One region of the Microbacterium xanthum genome, then DNA from elsewhere that is predicted to be linked to it. Evidence: predicted binding sites of a transcription regulator. Region 1 holds the regulator's gene; the other holds the start of a gene.
The links. The regulator HrcA, encoded in region 1, represses chaperone genes, less so after heat shock. The targets are predictions, from matches to a motif close to TTNGCACTCGNNNNNNNCGAGTGCNAA.
Positions count from the first base shown of each region.

Region 1 (7,489 bases):
ACGAACGAGTCGTTGAGCGTGCGCCCGCGCATGTAGGCCAACGGTGCCACCTCGATCGTGCCCGTCGCCATGAGCTTCGGAACGATCTCCGGGTCCATCATCTCGTTGAGCGCGTCGTAGAGCGGGCGCAGGTATGGGTCGATCTTGTCGGTGAGCGTGCCGGGCAGGAAACCCAGCCGCTCGCCGGCCTCCACCGCAGGCCGCGTCAGGATGATGCGGCTGACCTCCTTGCGATGCAGCGCCTGCACGGCCTTCGCCATGGCGAGATAGGTCTTACCGGTACCGGCCGGGCCGATGCCGAACACGATCGTGTGATCGTCGATGGCGTCGACGTAGGACTTCTGCCCGAGCGTCTTGGGACGGATCACCTTGCCCCGCGAGGAGAGGATCTGTTCGCCGAGCACTTCGGAGGGCCGCATCCCCGTCTCGGAGCGCAGGATGCGGCTGGACGAGGAGACGTCGGCCGGGGCGATGTCATGGCCCGCCCGGGTCATGACCAGCAGCTCGTCGACGAGGGTACGCGCGGACGCGACCGCACCGGCGTCACCGGTGAGCGTGATCTCGTTCCCGCGCACGTGCACGTCCACGTCGGGATGCTCGCGCTCCAGAACACGCAACAGACGGTCCTGGGGTCCGAGCAACTGGACCATCGCAACACCGTCCGCGTACACGCGATCGACAGTGGGTTCCTGATCAGGCACCGAGGGTCTTCTCCTCCAGCTGGCCGGCAAGGACGTGCGCGTGAACGTGGAACACGGTCTGACCCGCCCCCGGACCGGTGTTGAAGACGAGGCGGAACTCGCCGCCCGCGTGCTCGTCCGCGAGGGCGCGGGCGAGACCGACGACCTCGGCCAGCAAAGCGGGGTCGCCGTCGGCGAGCTCGACGACGTCACGGTAGCGCTCCGTCTTCGGGATCACGAGAAAGTGCACCGGCGCCTGGGGGGCGATGTCGCGGATCGCGAAGGCGTTCTCGGTCTGGGCGATGATCTCCGCAGGGATCTCGCCCTGAAGGATGCGGGTGAAAACAGACGATTCCGTCATACGTCGAGTCTATCGGCGCGGCGTCACGCCGCGGGCGGGGCGGCGCTTCACCATCGTCCGAGCGCCGCACTGACGATCGCCAGCGCCGCGGGACCGGCGGTAGACGTGCGCAGCACGTTCTGCCCCAGTCGCACGGGGCGGGCACCGCCCTCGCACAGCCGCTCGATCTCCTCCGGCGCCATACCCCCTTCGGGCCCGACCACCAGCACGACGTCCGAGGCGTCGGCTGCGTCCAGCACGGTGCCGCTCAACGGCACCGCCGCACCCGGCACCAGCAGCAGAACCCGCGCACCGCGGCCGCGTTCGATCAGCTGCGCGGTCGAAACCGGCTCTGCGACCTCGGGGATCCATGCGCGATGGGCCTGCTTCGCCGCCTCGCGGGCGATGGTCCGCCAACGGGCGCGCCCTTTCTCACGCTTGGCGCCCTCCCAGCGCGACACGCTCCGCGTGGCCTGCCAGGGAACGATCTCGTCTGCGCCGATCTCCGTCGCCGCCTGGACGGCCAACTCGTCGCGGTCGCCCTTGGCCAACGCCTGCACGAGCACCAGGCGCGGCTCGGCGGCGGGGACGTGGCGTCGCTCCTGAACCGTGATGACCACCCGGCCGGAGGAGACCTCCGCCGCCTCGCCCCTCAGCCATGTGCCGCGACCATCGCCGACGGTCACCTGCTCCCCCGCACGCAGACGACGCACCGCCGCCGCATGATGAGCCTCGCGGCCTTCGAGCACCACCTCATCGCCCTCGAGCCCTCCGCCGTCCTCGAGGACGAAGTGCAGCGCCACCTCAGCCGTTCCGGAGGCGATCGCGCAACTTCGCAAACAGGCCCTGATGGAACTGCGCGAGCTGAGGCGAGGGCGCCTTGGTGCGCTTGGCGAAGTCCTCGATGATGGCCCGTTCCTTGTGATCCAGCCGCGTGGGCGTGACCACATGGACGCCCACGCGCAGGTCCCCGCGTTGGCTGCCGCGAAGCGGAGTGATCCCGCGCCCCTTGATGGTCAGGACGTCTCCGGCCTGCACGCCCGGGCGGATCTCGAGTTCCACCGGTCCGTCGAGCGATTCGATCGTCGTCGATGTCCCGAGGATGGCATCGGGCATCGACACGTCGAGGGTCGCCAGCAGATCGTCGCCCTCTCGGCTGAAGGTCTCGTGGTCCTTGACGGTGACCTCGATGTAGAGGTCACCGTGGGGCCCGCCCGCCTGACCGACTTCTCCCGAGCCCGGCAGCTGCAGGCGCAGACCCGTCTCGACACCAGCGGGGATGTCGAGAGAGACCGTGCGACGCGCCCGCACACGACCCTGTCCCTGACATGCGGCGCAGGGGTACGGGATCGTCGTCCCGTAGCCCTGGCACACGCGACACGGCGCATTGGTGACGACATTGCCCAGCAGACTTCGCACCTGCTGCTGCACATGGCCGGACCCGTGACAGATGTCGCACGTGACCGGCTGGGTGTTCGGCTGGCAGCACGAGCCGTCGCACGTCTCGCACAGGACAGCGGTGTCGACCTCGATGTCGCGGTGGACGCCGAACACGACGTCGCCCAGGTCGAGGGTGACCCGCACGAGAGCGTCCTGGCCCCGTTCGCGGCGCGAGCGCGGCCTCGGCCCCCGCGCTCCCCCGCCGCCGCCGGCACCGAAGAAGGTCTCGAAGATGTCGCCGAAGGAACCGAAACCGGCGGCTCCGCCACCCCCGAACGGCGAGTCTCCACCCATGTCGTAGCGCGCGCGCTGGTCGGGGTCGCTCAGCACGTCGTAGGCGTGCGTCACCGACTTGAACCGCTCGGCGGCGTCCTCCCCCGGATTCACGTCCGGGTGAAGCTCGCGCGCGAGCCGCCGATAGGCCTTCTTGATCTCCTCCGGGCTCGCGTCCCGCGAGACACCCAGTACTTCGTAGTGGTCAGCCACGTTCGCCTCTCCCACCCGTGTCGCCACGGGTTCGTCTGTCGTCGGACGCCTCAGCGGGCGTTCTCGTCTTCGTCGAGCAGCCGCGACAGGTAGCGCGCCACAGCGCGCACCGACGCGAGATTGCTCGGATAGTCCATGCGTGTCGGCCCCAGCACACCCACACGGGCCCGAGTGCCGGGTGCGTCGTACTCACCGGCCACGACCGACGCCTCGGCCAGACCGAACGGTTCGTTCTCCCGTCCGATGCTCGCGGCCAGCCCGTGCTCGTCGGCGACCATCTCGCCCATCAGTCGCATCAGGGTCACCTGTTCCTCGATCGCCTCCAGGAGCGGGTAGATGCTGCCGCGGAAATCCGCCTCGCGGCGGGCGAGGTTCGCGGTCCCGGCCATGACCAGACGATCCTGCCGGAACTCGTCGAGTTCCTCGGCAACCACGCTCGCGATGAGGTCCACCACGGTGTCGTGCGGGGAGCGCGTCCCCGTCGCCACCGACGCCAGACGGTCGGCGATGGCCTGCGCGCCATCCCGGATCGAGCGGCCCACGATGAGGTCGGCCACCGTCGCGCGCATCCGGACGAGGTCTTCGGCGACGGGTTCGTGGGGAAGGAACAGCAGACGTTGCGAGACCCGGCCGGTGTCGGTGACCAGGACGACGAGCATGCGCCCGGCGTCCAGACCGACCAACTCCACATGGGACACGTGAGCCTGCGCGAAGGACGGGTACTGCACGATCGCGACTTGACCGGTCAACTGCGTCAAGGCGCGGACGGTGCGCACCATGAGGTCGTCGAGATCCCCGGGTGCCTCCAGGAAAGACATGATGGCCGTGCGCTGGGCCGGCGAGAGGGGCCGCACCTCCGACAGGTGGTCGACGAAGACGCGATACCCCTTGTCGGTCGGAACGCGGCCTGATGACGTATGCGGGGCGGTGATGAGGTCCTCGTCTTCGAGGAGCGCCATGTCGTTGCGGATGGTCGCCGCCGACACGCCGAACGCATGACGGTCGACGATCGATTTGCTGCCGACCGGTTCACGCGTTTCGACGTAGTCCTGCACGATCGCGCGCAGGACCTCCAGTCCGCGTGCGCTGACCATCGATCCTCCCGCGTACGTGTCCGGCTTCCCTGGCACTCGTCTCGAGTGAGTGCCAATTCTATCGTGCCCGACCCGGAGCGTGCGCTCAGTCGGTGAGAGCCCGCACGACGGCGTCGGCCAGCAGCCGCCCGCGCATCGTCAGGACGATCACCCCGGAGATCGCACGAGCGCCGTCGATGAGTCCGTCCGCGATGAGTGCGGGGACGGCCCCGCGCCGGTCCTCGGACACCTCAAGAATCGGCAGTCCCTCCCGGATGCGCGAGCGCAGAAGCACCTTCTCCAATGCCCGCGAGGCAGCGTCCGGCCGCTCGCGCCCCGCGGCGGGCGAGTCGCCCGCCGCCAGCCGTGCGGCGTAGGCGGCGGGATGCTTGACGTTCCACCAGCGCAGACCGGCGACGTGACTGTGCGCGCCGGGTCCGAATCCCCACCAGTCGGTGCCGCGCCAGTAGGCCAGATTGTGCAAGGACCGGTCGGCGTCGGTCCGTGCCCAGTTCGACACCTCGTACCATCCCAGCCCCGCCGCCGTCAGCATCGACTCCGCCATCTCGTACATGTCGGCCTGGAGGTCGTCATCGGGAGCCGGTACCTCACCCCGACGGATCTGCCGGGCGAGCTTGGTGCCCTCCTCGATGATCAGGGCGTACGCCGACACGTGATCAGGTTCGAGGGCCACGGCGGCTCCGAGCGAACGCTCCCAGTCCTCGAGTCGCTCCCCGGGCGCACCGTAGATGAGATCGACGCTCACCTTCAGGCCCGCGCTCCGCGCCGCCCGGACGGCGGTCTCGACGTTTTCCGGCCGGTGGGTGCGGTCCAACGCCGCCAGGACGTGCGGCACGGCGGACTGCATGCCGATCGACATCCGGGTGACGCCCGCATCGGCGAGCTCCGCCACCACGCGAGGAGTCACCGTGTCGGGGTTGGCTTCCACCGTCACCTCGGCACCGGGAGTCATACCGAAGGTGTCGCGCACCCCCGACAGCATCCGAGAGAGGTCGCCCGCAGGGAGGAGCGTCGGTGTCCCCCCGCCGAAGAACACCGTCGCCGCAGGACGCAGCGGCGCACGGACGGCGAGCACGCGTCCGGCGTGCTCGATCTCGCCGAGCAGCGTGTCGGCGTAGGTGTCCTGCCGTGCCCCCCGCAACTCGGAGGCCGTGTAGGTGTTGAAGTCGCAGTAGCCGCATCGAACCCGACAGAAAGGCACGTGCAGGTATACGCCGAACGCGGCGTCCGCATCGATGACGAGGTCTTTCGGCAGCATCCCATCCCGCGGCGCCGGATCACCCAGCGGCAGCGCGGCGCCCATCAGCGAGACCCCCCGCGAGTCACGCTGACGTCGTGTAGAGCGGCGAGATCGCGCGCAGGTAGCGGGTGAACAGTTCGCGGCGACGACGGCGCGTCAGCGCCGGACAGAGCCGGTACAGCAGAGAACGCGGCGCATCGAAGGCACGAACCGTGAACCACACCTCGTCGTTGTCGTACCACTCGACCATGAACGACTCCTCACCGCTGACCACGGACCCGCCCACGGTTCCCAGGGCGAACCCGGTCCTGCGCGGCTCCTCGACGGCGAAGATCACGCGGAGCTCCGCGTCGGCGCTCATACCGGCCACGCGACCGGAGAGGTGAATGGTGGTGCCGGCCCCGACGAACGGTGTGCCATCGGCGTCGAAGCGCTGATCGGCCTCGGTACGACTAGGGGCGATCGGGGCCCCCTCGGCGTCGAAACTCACGCCCGAGTACATCGGCCCGGGAGCCGGGCGCACGTCGCTCAGCGTCAACCCGGTGCCACGCTGGGCCGCCCATCCGAGCAGCGCCTCCCCCGCTGAGGCGAAACGCGCCTGCCCGGATCCGATCCGCCAAGACTGCTCCGCGGGAAGGCTGCGCTCCGGAGGGAAGTGCATGAGATCGGGCGCCTGTGTCGCCCCGACGGCGGCGTAGTCGACCGTGTCGTCCTTGAAGGTTCCGCGGCGCATGTTCCGAGCCTACCCATCCCCTCCCGAGCATCCGCCGGGAGCCGGTCGCGAACTACTTCTTGGTCTCGACGTCACCCGACAGCGCGGCGATGAACGCCTCCTGGGGGACCTCGACGCGCCCGACCATCTTCATCCGCTTCTTGCCCTCCTTCTGCTTCTCCAGCAGCTTGCGCTTCCGGGAGATGTCGCCGCCGTAGCACTTGGCCAGCACGTCCTTGCGGATGGCGCGGATGTTCTCGCGCGCGATGATGCGCGCGCCGATGGCCGCCTGGATCGGCACTTCGAACTGCTGACGCGGGATGAGCTTGCGCAGCCGTTCGGTCATCAGCGTGCCGTACCCGTACGCCTTCTCACGATGGACGATCGAGCTGAACGCATCCACCTTCTCCCCCTGCAACAGGATGTCCACCTTGACGAGATCGGCCGTCTGTGACCCCGCGGGCTCGTAGTCGAGGCTCGCATACCCCTGGGTCTTGGATTTCAGCTGGTCGAAGAAGTCGAAGACGATCTCACCGAGGGGCATGTTGTACCGCAGCTCGACACGGTCCTCACTGAGGTAGTCCATCCCGAGGAGGGTCCCGCGACGGGACTGACACAGCTCCATGACCGTGCCGACGTAGTCTTTGGGAAGGAGGATCCCGACCTTCACGACGGGCTCCGAGACCTCGGCCACCCGCCCGTCGGGGTACTCGCTGGGATTGGTAACCGTCACGGTCTCCCCCGTGTCGGTGACCACATCGTAGGTGACCGACGGCGCCGTTGTGATCAGGTCGAGGTCGAACTCGCGGGTCAGCCGCTCGGTGATGATCTCCAAGTGCAGCAGACCCAGGAACCCGCAGCGGAACCCGAAGCCCAGAGCCACCGAGGTCTCCGGCTCGTACTGCAGCGACGCGTCGGAGAGCTTCAGCTTGTCGAGTGCCTCCCGGAGGTCGGCGTAGTCGCTGCCGTCGATCGGATAGATGCCGGAGAAGACCATCGGCTTCGGGTCGGTGTACCCCGGGAGCGCGTCCGCGGCGGGCTTGCGCTGGTCGGTGATGGTGTCGCCGACCTTGGACTGTCGGACATCCTTCACGCCGGTGATGAGGTACCCGACCTCGCCGACACCGAGTCCCTTCGTCGGCTTCGGCTCGGGGCTGGATACGCCGATCTCCAGGAGTTCGTGCGTCGCGCGCGTCGACATCATCTGGATGCGCTGACGCGGCTCCAATTTGCCGTCGATCATGCGCACGTACGTCACGACACCGCGATAGGAGTCGTAGACCGAGTCGAAGATCATCGCCCGAGCGGGGGCATCGGCATCGCCCACCGGTGCGGGGACCTTCTCGACGAGCCGGTCCAGGAGCGCCTCGACGCCCATGCCCGTCTTGCCGCTGACCCGCAGGACATCCTCCGGCTCGCCTCCGATGAGTCCGGCCAGTTCGGCGGCGAACTTGTCGGGATCGGCGGCGGGCAGATCGATCTTGTTCAGCACCGGGA
Region 1 is NZ_JAWHUE010000004.1:3,290-10,778, reverse strand. Features, by position in the region: gene RZO50_RS12360 (PhoH family protein) at 1-650, opposite strand, end outside; gene RZO50_RS12355 (HIT domain-containing protein) at 694-1,041, opposite strand; gene RZO50_RS12350 (16S rRNA (uracil(1498)-N(3))-methyltransferase) at 1,089-1,823, opposite strand; gene dnaJ (molecular chaperone DnaJ) at 1,825-2,946, opposite strand; gene hrcA (heat-inducible transcriptional repressor HrcA) at 2,997-4,040, opposite strand; gene hemW (radical SAM family heme chaperone HemW) at 4,126-5,343, opposite strand; gene RZO50_RS12330 (DUF1990 family protein) at 5,363-6,013, opposite strand; gene lepA (translation elongation factor 4) at 6,066-7,489, opposite strand, start outside.

Region 2 (7,489 bases), on a different contig from region 1:
GCGGTCCTGCGAGCCGAACTCGTACACCGCGCCCGGCGCGGCCGTCGGACCGAACAGCCCGTCGAGGAGCATTCGGCCGTCGCCGTCCGCGCGGGAGCGGTCGAGGAGCTGCGCCTGCAGCTTCGCGCCGCCGAACACCTTCTTCTGCCCCTCGAGGATGCGGATGCTGCCGACGATCGCCTGTTCGAGCACCTCGGCGGGGATGGCCTTGCTCGTGCGTCCGAGCAGCACCGCAGACTCGAGCGCATCCACCTGCGGCGGCGGGGTGAACTCGGCGATGATCGTCGGGCGGCCGGGCTCATCGGCCAGCACCCGTCGCCGGTGCACCAAGGCGAACACGACGGCGCCGACCAGTCCGAGCCCGGCGACCGCCTGCGCCCACCCCCACGGCGAGGCGAGGTAGCTCGTATCGAAGAGGACGAAGGTCTCGTCCTCGAAGCCGACGGAGATCGTCACGGTCTCGAAGGGCTCCAGTGCCACTCCGCCCGCGTCGATCACCACCGCACCGCCGTCGCTTTCCACCGCCTCGATCGGGCACGCATCGGTGACCCCCTCCGCGCCGGCGTAGCAGGCCTGGGCGCCGGTGAGCGACCCGGCGAGCTCGGGCTCCACGGTGAGGGTCACCGACACGTCGCCGAAGGGCTGGCGCCAGTCGAGACCATTGATGTCCCAGTAGAACTCGTCCCCGGTGTCGCGGAAGCGCCACGTGACGTTCTCGAGGTCGTAGGTGAACACGTAGGTCTGCTCGCCGTGGACGAAGTCGTCCTCGGCGGAGGTCATCACGAACACGCCGTCCTCGTGGTCCACGTCCACGGGACGCGGGTTGCCCTCACCGTCGGTGACGGAGATCATCTCGGGGAAGAGCGGCTGCCCGTTGTAGCTGTCCTTGAAGATCCGCCGCATGCCACGGTTCTGGTCCTCGTCGGGGAAGTCTGCGACGAAGGTCTCCACCACGTGGAGGGTGCTGTGCCCGTCGGCGTCCAGACCCAGCGTGTAGTCGGCGTGCATGCTCTCGAACTCGAAGTCGTCGACGTTCGCCGACGCGGGCGCCACCGCACCCATGCCGACGACCGTGAGCACGAGCAACGCGACGGCGGCAGCCATCCACCCCACACGCGCACGAGCATCCCGGACGGTCCTCACGGCAGACATGCCTCCAGCCTAGGGGGAGGGATTCGGCCTACTCTTTTGTCCATGACCGATCGCCGTCTCGCCGTGGAAGCCTGGGAGAGCCTGTTCCGCGCCCAGCACGAGATCCTCGACGAGATCAGCGGCGACTTCGACGACGAGGAGCTCGCGCAGGGCGAATACGACGTCCTGCTGACGGTCACGCGCGGCCCGGACATGACCGCACGGCTGCGCGACATCACCGCGAACATGCTGATCAGCCAGCCCAGTGTGTCGCGGCTGGTGGATCGGATGGTCCAGCGAGGCCTCATCTCGAAGTGCCCCGACCCCGACGACGGACGCGGTTCCCTCGTACGTGCCACCGAGCATGGTGCCACGACTTTCCGGCGGCTGGCTTCGCAGCACGCCCGCTCCATCGCCGACCGGATGTCCTGCCTCGACGACGGCGAGCTGGCGCAGCTGCGTGATCTGACCGCCAAGCTCCGCGGTCGCGCCTGACCCCCCCCCCCGGACGGTCTTCGGGTCGAGTTCGGTTGGCACTCGATGTCGGATCTGGCGGCGATTACCGCATCCGGTGACAGGCGAATACCGGGATGCCGCATCCGGTGACAGGCGAAACCGGGGATGCGCGATTCCTCCACAGCGCACCCGAGAGGGCACGCGTCCCCGGATGTCGTGGCGGGGCGGCGACCCCACACGCTCCGGCGCAAGAGTCGGGGCATGGCTCGCCGACCCGAACCCCTCGACCCGCGCCTGGGCGACGCGTTCTCCGTCGCGGAGGCGCGTCGACGAGGGGTGAGCACCGGGCGCCTTCGGGCGCGCGACCTCGAGACGCCCTACATCGGCGCCCGCGTGCGCCGCGAAGATGCCGACCTCGACACGCGCGGCGCCGGGTCGGCTCGCATCATCGCCGCGAGCGACCGACGCCGGGAGATCACGAGGAATGCGGCCGCGTACAGCACCGTGATGGCGGAGCACGCATTCTTCAGCCATGCCACGGCGGCCGCACTGTGGGGTTTGCCGTTGCCGAGCGGCGTGGCATCGCCGGACGCCCTCGACGTCTCCGTCGCGGCACCTCACCGCGCGCCGCGTGCCGCGGGGATCCGCGGACACCAGCTCGCCCCGCACCTCGTGTCGGTCCGCACGCGCGACGGCATGACGCTCGCGTCGCCCGCCGCGACCTGGGCGCAGCTCGGCGGCATCCTCACGCTCGACGACCTCGTCGCCGCGGGCGACGCGATCCTGCACCGTCCGCGCACCGATGACGGGCATCGCACGGGCCCCGAGGCGGCACGAGGCACGCTCGCCCACCTCGAAGCCGCGATCGAGGCCGGGCGGCGACTCGGCGCGCGCGTGCTCCGCGAGGCGCTGCCGCTCCTGCGCGAGGGCGTCGCCAGCCCCACCGAGACCGCGTTGCGTCTCGGACTGTCACGCGCCGGCTTGCCCGATCCGATCCTCGACTACGACGTACGCGATGGCGATGGGCGACTCGTCGGCTGCACCGAGTTCGCGTACCCGTCGTACAGCCTGCTCATCGAGTGCGAGGGAGACCAGCATCGCACCGACCGACGCCAATGGAATCGGGACATCGAGAAGTACGGGCGCTACCAGGATCTGGGATGGACCGTGCTCCGGTTCTCAGCGATACACCTCACGCCGAGTGTCGCTCCGGCCGTCCACCGCATCCGTAGACACCTCGAGCAGCGAGGCTGGAGACGCGGAACGTCCGGGTGACCCGTCCGGGCGTGGTGTTCGGTTGCCGCTCGATGTCGATGTCGGTGGCGATAGCCGCATCCGGTGACAGGTGAATCGACGGGTACGACATCGGGTGACCGGTGAAGGCGGGCACGGGGGCTCCGGCCGTCCAACCGGAAGGCGGTCAGCACTCGATCACGTTGACGGCGAGGCCGCCTGCGCTGGTCTCCTTGTACTTGTGCGACATGTCGAGGCCGGTCTGCCGCATCGTCTCGACCACGGCATCGAGCGACACGAAGTGCGACCCGTCGCCGCGCAGGGCCAGCCGCGCGGCGGTGACAGCCGTGGCGGCGGCGATCGCGTTGCGCTCGATGCACGGAATCTGAACGAGACCTCCGACGGGGTCGCACGTCAGCCCGAGGTGATGCTCCATGGCGATCTCGGCGGCATTCTCGATCTGGCGATTCGTGCCGCCCATCACCGCCGTCAGGCCGCCGGCGGCCATCGCGCACGCGGATCCGACCTCCGCCTGGCACCCGCCCTCCGCTCCGGAGATCGACGCGTTCGCCTTGAAGAGGGATCCGAGGGCCGTGGCCGTGAGGAGGAATCGGCGGATCCCACGGCGGCGATTCGCCTCGGCCACGGCCTCCTCGTCGCACGTGGTGGAAGACGCGCCGGCCGCGGCGCCGAATCCCCGCAACGCACTGCCGGCCAGTTCCCCGTGCGGCGTGACCGCGGTTCCGGTGCCGAGCCCGGAGTCTGCGAGGAAGTTCCACCAGTACATCGCGACGGCCGGAAGGATGCCGGCCGCACCGTTGGTGGGGGCGGTCACGACCCGACCTCCGGCGGCGTTCTCCTCGATGACCGCAAGGGCATACGCGCCGAGCCACTCCCCCGGCAGTTCACGCCCGCCCGCCGCCGTCACCTCCTCGAGCTGCATGCGGATGCGCCCAGCGCGCCGGGCGACCCGCAGCATGCCGGGCAGGGTGCCGTCGGCGTGGAGTCCGGCCTCGACGCACGCCGCCATGGCGTCCCAGATGCGGTCGAGTCCCGCTGCGACGTCCTCCTCGGAACGCAGCGCTTCTTCGTTCCGCCGAGCGGCCTCGGCGATCGTCAGCTGCTCGTCGTCGCAGATTCCCAGAAGCTTCGCCGCGGTGTCGAAACGCAGCGGCCACGCGACCGCCACGTCGAGGGGCTCCCCGTCGCGTCGGATGAAGCCGCCACCCACCGAGTAATAGGTCTCCTCCCCGACGACGGCGCCGGCCGAGTCCCGCGCGACGAGGGTCATCGCGTTCGGGTGCGCGGGCAGGCGCGTGCGCGGAGAGAACTCGATGTCGCCCTTCGCGAACGCGACCGGCCGGATGCCGGCCAGCGGAAGTCGCGATCCCTCGCGCCAGTTCATCCACGCTCCGCGGACCTCGTCCGGGTCGACCGTTTCGGGATCGAGTCCCGAAAGCCCCGCGACCACCGCGTCGGGCGTACCGTGGCCGATCCCCGTCGCCCCGAGGGAGCCGAACAGGGAGCACCCGACGTGCGCGACGTTCTCGAGGACACCGATCTCGCGCAGGCGCGCCGCGAAGTCACGGCCGGCGCGCATCGGACCGACCGTGTGGGAGCTCGAGGGTCCTACACCGATGGAGAACAGCTCGAACGCCGAGACGTAGGCGCTCACCCCGACAGGCTACGCCTGCACTGCCGAGATCGCGCTCCGAAACGCACGACGCCCCGACTCCGCGGAGCCGGGGCGTCGTTGGTGCCGCTGCGGGTTACTGCTCGACGGGCGCCGGGCCGTCGGCCGGTGCCGACGCGTGCGACTCGTGGGCCTGCAGCACCGACGGCTGCCCCTCGGTCGACACCTCGATCTTGCGTGGCTTGGCCTTCTCACTGACCGGGATCATCACCGACAGGACGCCGTTGCCGTAACTGGCCGAGATGCGCTCGGTGTCGATCCCCTGTCCGAGGTTCAACTGGCGGACGAAGCTCGCCGTCTCACGTTCCCGGGTGATCCACTTCACGCCGTCGCCGGAAGCGAGGGTGCGCTCTGCGCGGATGGTGAGAAGCTGTCCGTCGACGTCGATGTCGACCGACCCCGGGTCGATGCCCGGCAGGTCGGCGTTCAGGACGTAATGGTCGCCGTCGCGGTAGAGGTCCATCGGCATGCGGCGGGGTCCACGTCGCGCGTCGAGGAGGCTCGACGCCATGCGGTCCAGCTCGCGGAACGGGTCGTAGGTTCCCATTTCTTCTCCTTCGTGGCGGGTCGGACGCAAGGCCCGACGATGGTTTAAGTTGAGTCGCATCGACTCAAGTAAGAAAAGATTAGCACTCGAGGCCAGAGAGTGCCAGATCTTTCGATCGCCCTCGGCGAACGACCGGCGGGAAGCGGGCGCCTCGGGCGCCGGTCGAGCTCCCGGCGGAACGAGGGCGCACGACGAGGGCACCGAATCCCCCGCGCGAGCACGCTGCGCCACCGCAGAAACACACCTCGGTGCGGAGTGCGACGGGACGCGGGACGCGGGACGAAACACCGGAAAACGAAAATCCCCCGCCCGATGGGCGAGGGATTTCTCACTGTCTCAACACAGTGCGCGCCTCGAGGGACTCGAACCCCCAACCTTCTGATCCGTAGTCAGATGCTCTATCCATTGAGCTAGAGGCGCAGGACCTTCGCACGAAACGGCGCGAAGGCCAAGGTTCAGCCTACATCACGATTCGGTCGGTGGCGAATCAAGCGCGGCGGCCACGTCCTCTGGGTCTTGGACATCGCCCATCGCCGGTGGGTCGACGCGACGCCGATGCGCGGCGAGCCTGGGGAGATCGACCAGCCGGAGGGCCTGCATCCGAGCCGCGCGCATCTTGGCGTAGTCAGGCTCGAGGTCGGGCCTGGCCCCTTCGGCGACGAGCCGGCGCTGCAGGTTCGACTCGACGTCTCCCCAGGCAGCCTCCCGCGCATCGGCCACGAGCTCTCGCACGGCCTCCACGTCATCCGCGCGCTCGCGAAGCACCTTGGCCACCCCGGTGTATTGGCGTTGACGGCGCCGGAGGTTCCGGGTGTCGCGGTCACGGTAGTCGTGAGTGCTCCCCGGGTCGGAGTACTTCCCCCACGCCTTCTTGCGCAGCTTGCGCGTGAGTTCGGCAGCGGCCTCCTGCTCGGCGGCCAGCGCGAGCAGCGTTTCGCGCGCCAGCGGGGCGACGCGCTCCGGGTCGAACGGCTCGTTGCGGGCGATGGTGTCGACGAGGATGCGATTGCGCACCGTCAGCCGCGCGGCGGCGGCGGCGATCGAAACGCCCTCGGCGATCGCGTCCGCGTTGCGTCCCATGTGCGCGCACCTCCGCCCCCGATCGTATCGTCCGCCTCCGGCGGCCCTCTCGGGTTCGCCTCAGAGATCGGACACAATAGGGGGCACGCGACGATGCGGAGGACGACCATGACCCGACGAGCACACCTGGATGTGCGCGGGCGCACCGCGGTGATCACCGGAGCCGCCAGCGGAATGGGCGCGGAGGTGGCGCGCCGGATGGCGGCCCGGGGCGCACACGTCGCCCTCGTCGACCGCAACGCCGAGGGCCTCGAATCGGTGGCCCGGGATCTGCGCGGTCGCGGCCATTCCACCCACACGGTCGACCTGACCTCCGACGACGCGGTGATCGCGATGGTCGATGAGATCACGTCGCACCACCCGCGCGTGCAATCGCTCGTCACGTGCGCGGGGTCTTCGATGCTCGGCGGCGTCGACCAACTCACGATGGCCGAGATGCGGTGGCTCATGGATGTGAACCTGTGGGGGACGGTGAACATCACCCAGGCGCTGCTTCCCGCGCTGCTGCGCGAGCCCGCCGCACACATCACGCATCTGGTGAGCATCTACGGCCTCGCCGCTCCGGCGGGGCGCATCCCGTACGCGATGAGCAAGTACGCGGTACGGGGCTTCACCGAGGCGCTGCGGCACGAGCTCGAGCAGACGTCGGTGACCGTCGGCGCGATCTACCCGGCCGGCGTGAAGACGGGGATCATCCTCCACGGCCGTTACGCGGCGGCGGTCGACCCGGCCGTCGCCGCGCGTGCCGCCGCGGCGCAGGCGGCGATGTACCGCACCGAACCGGGGGACGCGGGCGAGAAGATCGTCGAGGCGACGATCCGTCGGCGCGCCCGGACGATGATCGGCCGTGAAGCACGCCTCGTCGACGTGCTCTCGCGCCTGGCCCCGTCCCACTACTGGGCAGTGATGCGCCGCCCCTTGAAAGAGGCCGTCGACACCACCACGCCCGTGGGGTGACGACGGCCGACCGACGCTCGGATCAGACCGGCTTGGTGTAGGTGGACTTGTCGAAGCCGACGATGAAGTAGCCGACGAACGCGAACATCCACAGCAGGAAGAAGGAGAACACGCCGCCCTTGTCGAAGGCCTTTCCGGTGCGGAAGGCGACGATGATCGAGAACACGAGGTTGACCAGCGGGATGAAGTAGAGCAGGCCGAGCCACGCGGAGAATCCGGCGACCTTGACCAGCACGAACATGTTGACGATCGGGATGATCGCGAGCCAGCCCGGGTATCCGGCCTTGGAGAAGACCTTCCACAGTGCCACGGCGAGCAGCACGTAGAAAGCGAGCCAGGCCAGGCCGAAGCCTGTGAAGACGGCGATGCCGGCGGCGGGGTCGGCGTCGTAG
Region 2 is NZ_JAWHUE010000001.1:346,948-354,436, forward strand. Features, by position in the region: gene RZO50_RS01725 (DUF2207 domain-containing protein) at 1-1,152, opposite strand, end outside; gene RZO50_RS01730 (MarR family winged helix-turn-helix transcriptional regulator) at 1,195-1,626, shown strand; gene RZO50_RS01735 (hypothetical protein) at 1,849-2,862, shown strand; gene RZO50_RS01740 (L-serine ammonia-lyase, iron-sulfur-dependent, subunit alpha) at 3,008-4,495, opposite strand; gene RZO50_RS01745 (Hsp20/alpha crystallin family protein) at 4,590-5,060, opposite strand; tRNA gene RZO50_RS01750 (tRNA-Arg) at 5,408-5,480, opposite strand; gene RZO50_RS01755 (asparagine synthase) at 5,526-6,140, opposite strand; gene RZO50_RS01760 (SDR family NAD(P)-dependent oxidoreductase) at 6,249-7,097, shown strand; gene RZO50_RS01765 (DUF5684 domain-containing protein) at 7,120-7,489, opposite strand, start outside.
Region 2: RZO50_RS01745 (Hsp20/alpha crystallin family protein) is a predicted target of HrcA. The motif match lies at 5,140-5,166, and genes of this name have one in related genera.